DNA from 2 places in the Peribacillus sp. NPDC097264 genome. Region 2 is predicted to be linked to the other one. Evidence: a T-box and tRNA genes for the amino acid it is inferred to sense, from the RefSeq annotation. Region 2 holds a T-box; the other holds one or more tRNA genes.

Region 1 (3,372 bases), on a different contig from region 2:
AAATTTCTTCTTGCTTTTTTTCAGAGATATGCTATAATAGTAAATGTCCTAAAAAAGTTAACAATGTTTGGTGGCGATAGCGAAGAGGTCACACCCGTTCCCATTCCGAACACGGCAGTTAAGCTCTTCAGCGCCGATGGTAGTTGGGGGTTTCCCCCTGTGAGAGTAGGACGCCGCCAAGCATATAAATATGGAGGATTAGCTCAGCTGGGAGAGCATCTGCCTTACAAGCAGAGGGTCGGCGGTTCGATCCCGTCATCCTCCACCATTATTTTTTACACCTGCCGGTGTAGCTCAACTGGTAGAGCAACTGACTTGTAATCAGTAGGTTGGGGGTTCAAGTCCTCTTGCCGGCACCATTTTCATAGTAAGACAAGCATGAGCCATTAGCTCAGTTGGTAGAGCATCTGACTTTTAATCAGAGGGTCGAAGGTTCGAATCCTTCATGGCTCATCACTTTTTCATGCGGGTGTGGCGGAATTGGCAGACGCACCAGACTTAGGATCTGGCGCCGCAAGGCGTGGGGGTTCAAGTCCCTTCACCCGCATCATTCATGCGGAAGTAGTTCAGTGGTAGAATACAACCTTGCCAAGGTTGGGGTCGCGGGTTCGAATCCCGTCTTCCGCTCCACTTTTCGTATGTGCCGGGGTGGCGGAACTGGCAGACGCACAGGACTTAAAATCCTGCGGTAGGTGACTACCGTACCGGTTCGATTCCGGTCCTCGGCACCATCTTAATATGCGCCCGTAGCTCAATTGGATAGAGCATCTGACTACGAATCAGAAGGTTGTAGGTTCGACTCCCGCCGGGCGCACCATGTTTTTTTGCGGGAAGTAGCTCAGCTTGGTAGAGCACTTGGTTTGGGACCAAGGGGTCGCAGGTTCGAATCCTGTCTTCCCGACCATGTGATTTTTAATGAAATGGGGCCTTAGCTCAGCTGGGAGAGCGCCTGCCTTGCACGCAGGAGGTCAGCGGTTCGATCCCGCTAGGCTCCACCATTTTTTCAAAAAAAGAAAACTTATATTATTTTGGCGGTGTAGCTCAGCTGGCTAGAGCGTACGGTTCATACCCGTGAGGTCGGGGGTTCGATCCCCTCCGCCGCTACCAATAAATATAAGGACCTTTAGCTCAGCTGGTTAGAGCAGACGGCTCATAACCGTCCGGTCGTAGGTTCGAGTCCTACAAGGTCCACCATAGAATTTTTTTCTTAGCCACGGAGGTATACCCAAGTTCGGCTGAAGGGATCGGTCTTGAAAACCGACAGGGGAGTCAAATCCCGCGGGGGTTCGAATCCCTCTACCTCCTCCATTTTTTTAAAAAGCAACAAGTTGTTTTAAAGCAACCTTACATATTAGGAAGTAAAAAAACAGTATTCATGAAAACTTGATGCAAAATGATTCATTATTACCGTCGCGGGGTGGAGCAGTCCGGTAGCTCGTCGGGCTCATAACCCGAAGGTCGCAGGTTCAAATCCTGTCCCCGCAATCATTAGGTCCCGTGGTGTAGCGGTTAACATGCCTGCCTGTCACGCAGGAGATCGCGGGTTCGATTCCCGTCGGGACCGCCATTTTTTAGGCTCAGTAGCTCAGTCGGTAGAGCAAAGGACTGAAAATCCTTGTGTCGGCGGTTCGATTCCGTCCTGAGCCACCATTACAATTTCATATTACGGCGATTGTGGCGAAGTGGTTAACGCACCTGATTGTGGTTCAGGCATTCGTGGGTTCGATTCCCATCAGTCGCCCCATTTCGCGGGTGTAGTTTAGTGGTAAAACCTCAGCCTTCCAAGCTGATGATGAGGGTTCGATTCCCTTCACCCGCTCCAATATGGGCCTATAGCTCAGCTGGTTAGAGCGCACGCCTGATAAGCGTGAGGTCGATGGTTCGAGTCCATTTAGGCCCACCATATTTTATTGTTCCGCAGTAGCTCAGTGGTAGAGCATTCGGCTGTTAACCGAACGGTCGTAGGTTCGAGTCCTACCTGCGGAGCCATGGGGAAGTACTCAAGAGGCTGAAGAGGCGCCCCTGCTAAGGGTGTAGGTCGCGCGAGCGGCGCGAGGGTTCAAATCCCTCCTTCTCCGCCATTCGGCCCGTTGGTCAAGCGGTTAAGACACCGCCCTTTCACGGCGGTAACACGGGTTCGATTCCCGTACGGGTCATAAAAAGAAGCATACATAAGTATGCTTCTTTTTTTATGACTGTTTTTTCTTATTATAGAAGTATTTTATTAATCGGATGTTTAATAAAATACTTCTATCTATTTAACCGATTGCGTAACGTGCATTCCTACCATAATGATCACTACTATTCCTACGAATACTCTATCAATGTTGAAGTTCGCTGAAGGCTGTGCAATAAAATAGCCTATTCCCCCCGTTGAAACAAACATTTCAGCAGCAATTACACCAACCAAGAACTGCCTGATTCCTACACGTAATCCAGATACAATTTGGGGTAAAGAACCTGGAAGAGCGACCGTAAGGAAAGTTTGAAGCTGAGAAGCTCCGAAAGCCTTTGTCACTCTTGTGAGATTGGGGTCAAGATTCTGTACACCGGACATGGTATTGAGAATAATCGCGAATACACCTGCGAGAAAGACGAGTAATACTTTGCTAGAAAATCCGGATCCCATCCATACCATGATTAAAGGCAGTAGGACAATGCGAGGGGTACCTAGCATTGCGGTTAGAAAAGGATCAAAAGCTTTATACCTAAAGGTTTGTACCATCCAGTAATTAGTCCGACGCCCATCCCTACGAAAGCAACTAGAATGAATCCTACGGAAAAGTTCTTAAGTGTGAATGCCAAGTTTTCCAAAAGTACACCGCTTACAGCTAGTTGATATCCGACCTGTACCATTTGCAATGGAGAACTTAAAAATATAGGATTGATTACTCTAAATTGATAGAGTAACTCCCAAAAGATGAGTACACTTAAGAAGCTAATCAAACCTATATAAGGTGGTCAGCTACATCGTAGGAGTCTTTTTTCTATAAGTTTGATTAAAGGAAGAGACCTTTTATTAGGATGGGCATATAATATGTCTTCCGTCACTGGACGGTATCTTAATTTATAGAATATATAGGAGCCTGTAATCCTTTTACAAAAAAAAAGACCGCAAGTAAATTCAGAAGAATTTCTTGCGGTCTTTTTATATTTCACTTTTTACTCGAGATTTGCGTGTCGGCCATACATTTTATTCGTATTCAATCCCTTTTTATCCATTATCCTTAAAATGACGCTATCGAAGAAAAGTAAGAGAGTCTGCTCAAATAGAGAGCCCATCGGTTGGATTGTTTGGTAATCACCTTCCGACTGGTCTTTAGGTGAACCAGGCAGCTTTATTGAGAAATCCGCCAATTTTCCAATGGTCGA
Region 2 (3,372 bases):
TACCCCGCCCATTACTCCTGCAATCGCAACTGGCTCGGTGCCGTTCGTGATGACCAGATGATCTGGCGATAATGTACGTTCCGTTTCATCCAAAGTAACGATCTTTTCTGCTTCGTTCGCTTTACGGATGACAATTTCCTTTGAACCCAAACGATCATAATCAAAGGCATGTAGTGGCTGACCATATTCAAGTAAAATGTAATTCGTAATATCGACCACGTTGTTATGCGGACGAATGCCTGCTGACATAAGGCGGGTCTGCATCCAGAGTGGAGATGGACCTACTTTTACGTCCTTGATGATTTTAGCGATGTATAATGGATTATCTTCTTTTGCTTCCACTTTGATGTTAATATAATCAGTGGCTTTTTCCGTTGCTTCTTCTTTTTCGATGACTGGCCATTTCACATCACGACCAAGAATGGCCCCGACTTCATAAGCAACACCCAGCATGCTTAAAGCATCTGATCGGTTTGGCGTTAAACCAAGTTCCAGCACTTCATCGCTTAAACCAAGTTCTTCTAGTGCATCTTTGCCAACTTCCACATCATTAGGGAATACAAAAATGCCTGTTGCATAATCTTTAGATACAATCTTGGATTCGAAACCTAATTCTTGAAGCGAGCAAATCATTCCGTGAGATTCTTCTCCACGAAGCTTGGCTTTCTTGATTTTAAAGTTACCTGGAAGTACAGCGCCAACAGTCGCTACGGCTACTTTTTGGCCTTTATCCACGTTCGGGGCTCCACAGACGATTTGTACAGGGGCCTCCGCTCCAATATCAACCAGGCATTTATTCAGTTTATCGGCATTCGGATGCTGTTCGCGTTCTAGTACGTGTCCGATGACAATCCCTTTAAGCCCTTCACTTTTCTTTTCTACCCCTTCAACCTCAATGCCGCTCTTCGTGATTTTATCCGCAAGCTCAGTTGCATTGATGCCGGAAAGGTCTACATATTCCTGCAACCATTTATATGATACAAACATGGTAGGTCCTCCTCTTTCAAATTAAAATTTATGCTTCATGATGATGGAATTGTTTTAAGAAACGAACATCGTTTGTATAGAAGTGACGGATATCATCCACGCCGTATTTTAGCATCGCGATCCGTTCTACACCGATTCCAAAAGCGAATCCGGAGTATTTCTTCGAATCGAATCCAGCCATTTCAAGGACATTCGGATGAACGATTCCTCCACCCAGCACTTCAATCCATCCTGTTTGTTTACATACATTACAACCTTTACCGCCACAGATTTTACATGAGATATCCACCTCTACTGATGGCTCCGTGAAAGGGAAGAAACTTGGACGAAGACGGATTTCCCGGTCTTGGCCGAATACTTTCTTAGCAAATACATCAAGTGTTCCTTTCAGGTCGCTCATGCTGATGTTTTCATCGATGACCAAGCCTTCAATTTGCTGGAATTGATGCGAGTGCGTTGCGTCATCATTATCACGACGATACACTTTACCTGGACAAATGATTTTAACCGGACCTTGGCCTTTATGTTTTTCCATCGTTCTTGCTTGTACTGGAGACGTGTGGGTACGCATCAAAATCTCATCCGTTATGTAGAATGAATCTTGCATATCACGTGCTGGATGGCTCTTCGGCAAGTTCAATGCCTCAAAGTTGTAATAGTCCGTTTCGACTTCAGGACCTTCAGCCACTGTGTATCCCATACCGATGAATAGGTCTTCAATTTCCTCGACGACCCGTGTTAATGGATGAAGATTTCCTTTCTTAACCGGACGGCCTGGTAATGTCACGTCAATCGTTTCTGTTGCAAGCTTCTTATTAACGGCAGCTGTTTCTAATGCCGCTTGTTTTTCCTCGATTTTCGACGCGATGGCTCCACGGACCTCATTAGCTAGCGCTCCGATTTTCGGACGTTCCTCAGCTGATAATTTCCCCATTCCGCGTAATACCTCTGTAATCGGCCCTTTTTTCCCTAAATAAGCAACACGGACTTCATTCAGTTCTTTTAGTTCGGAAGCTGCGGCAACTTTTTGCAACGCTTCTTCCTGCAGTTCTAGTAAACGTTCCTGCATCATGTCTTCCTCCTTTAGTTTTCCTTTTGTAAAAATGAACACAAAAAAACCCCACTCCCAGAAAGGGACGAGGTTTATGTATCGCGGTACCACCCTTATTAGTGCTATCTGCTAAAAAGCATGAAGCACTCACTCATAAAAAATAACGGCTCTTCACCGGAACATTTTTCAGACACTCTGTCTTCCCAATGCCAACTCGAAAGGTGAATTCCCTTAAGCAGTGCCATAAAAATGCTTTCAGTCACGGCATTTTTTCCCTGGTTATGGATGTCTTAAGTTACTACTCTTTGTCATTGTTGTTTTCATTATAAAATTCTGTTTCATTATATTATAAATGAACGGCCGTTTCAAATTGATTTTCTTAAATAGTACATTAAAATACCGGCCGCGATCCCGACATTCAGTGATTCACTTTTCCCGTAAATCGGAATATAAAGGTTTTTCGTCGTTTTCGCCAATAATTCCTTGGAAACTCCTTGGCCTTCATTACCGACGAGCAGTGCAAATCGCGAAGACCTTTCCACCTCTTCAAAGGGCGAGCCACCTTCTAAGGCCGTGCCATAAACCGGCATGCCTTGTTGCTTCAGTTCATCAATGATCTCGGAAAGATTCCCTTTAACCACCGGCATATGAAACAGGCTTCCCTGCGTGGAACGGACCACTTTCGGATTATACAAATCGGCACACCCTTCTCCTAGAATGACAGCATCGATTCCGGCTGCATCAGCTGTCCGGATCATCGTGCCGATATTGCCTGGATCTTGCACCGCATCGATCAACAGTAGTTTGTCCGGATTGATGGAAGACATGCTCATGGTTTTCTGTTCACAGACAGCGGCTATTCCTTGTGGGCTCTCCGTATCGCAAATCGCCTTCATGATATCAGTTTTCACATAGATGACATCCGTGCCTTCAAGCGAAAAATGGGCCGGCATTTCTGTTTCTTCATTTACGATTACTTCCATGACGATTTCTGCCTTCAATGCTTCTTCAACAAGATGAAAACCTTCTACTAAATATGTACCGGTTTTATCCCGTTCTTTTTTGGTTAATAATTTTTTCCACTGCTTCACCTGAGGGTTTTTTACAGACTCAATATATTTCAAGGTAAACGCTCCTTTAATATTTCACGCTAATTATCCTATTATAACGTAATTCGTATACATATTGAATGCCTGTTTGTGAAATGCTAGTGATGTGAGTCATTATGTGTTAGAGGAGGAAAAATCATGAATTTAAATTTACGCAATGCCATTATTCAGAATGTATCCGGAAATACGCAAGAACAGCTAGAGGATACGATAGTCGATGCGATT

Evidence for each region. A T-box is a leader RNA that pairs with one kind of tRNA and senses whether it is charged. The one in region 2 lies ahead of pheS (phenylalanine--tRNA ligase subunit alpha), so its partner is inferred to be a tRNA-Phe.
Region 1: it encodes a tRNA-Phe, which carries the amino acid that the T-box ahead of pheS (phenylalanine--tRNA ligase subunit alpha) is inferred to sense. The anticodon was not compared.

The regions. Positions count from the first base shown of each region.
Region 1 covers NZ_JBNNSR010000006.1:329,720-333,091, reverse strand. The annotation lists rRNA gene rrf (5S ribosomal RNA) at 67-182, shown strand; tRNA gene ACQKL0_RS12200 (tRNA-Val) at 193-268, shown strand; tRNA gene ACQKL0_RS12195 (tRNA-Thr) at 284-359, shown strand; tRNA gene ACQKL0_RS12190 (tRNA-Lys) at 381-453, shown strand; tRNA gene ACQKL0_RS12185 (tRNA-Leu) at 466-547, shown strand; tRNA gene ACQKL0_RS12180 (tRNA-Gly) at 556-630, shown strand; tRNA gene ACQKL0_RS12175 (tRNA-Leu) at 643-731, shown strand; tRNA gene ACQKL0_RS12170 (tRNA-Arg) at 741-817, shown strand; tRNA gene ACQKL0_RS12165 (tRNA-Pro) at 828-904, shown strand; tRNA gene ACQKL0_RS12160 (tRNA-Ala) at 923-998, shown strand; tRNA gene ACQKL0_RS12155 (tRNA-Met) at 1,031-1,107, shown strand; tRNA gene ACQKL0_RS12150 (tRNA-Ile) at 1,118-1,194, shown strand; tRNA gene ACQKL0_RS12145 (tRNA-Ser) at 1,216-1,308, shown strand; tRNA gene ACQKL0_RS12140 (tRNA-Met) at 1,412-1,485, shown strand; tRNA gene ACQKL0_RS12135 (tRNA-Asp) at 1,492-1,567, shown strand; tRNA gene ACQKL0_RS12130 (tRNA-Phe) at 1,575-1,650, shown strand; tRNA gene ACQKL0_RS12125 (tRNA-His) at 1,669-1,744, shown strand; tRNA gene ACQKL0_RS12120 (tRNA-Gly) at 1,749-1,822, shown strand; tRNA gene ACQKL0_RS12115 (tRNA-Ile) at 1,827-1,903, shown strand; tRNA gene ACQKL0_RS12110 (tRNA-Asn) at 1,915-1,989, shown strand; tRNA gene ACQKL0_RS12105 (tRNA-Ser) at 1,991-2,081, shown strand; tRNA gene ACQKL0_RS12100 (tRNA-Glu) at 2,085-2,156, shown strand; gene ACQKL0_RS12095 (ABC transporter permease) at 2,255-2,725, opposite strand; gene hxlB (6-phospho-3-hexuloisomerase) at 3,163-3,372, opposite strand, start outside.
Region 2 covers NZ_JBNNSR010000003.1:269,003-272,374, forward strand. The annotation lists gene pheT (phenylalanine--tRNA ligase subunit beta) at 1-987, opposite strand, end outside; gene pheS (phenylalanine--tRNA ligase subunit alpha) at 1,016-2,056, opposite strand; T-box leader at 2,117-2,359, opposite strand; gene ACQKL0_RS06610 (TrmH family RNA methyltransferase) at 2,404-3,162, opposite strand; gene sspI (small acid-soluble spore protein SspI) at 3,286-3,372, shown strand, end outside.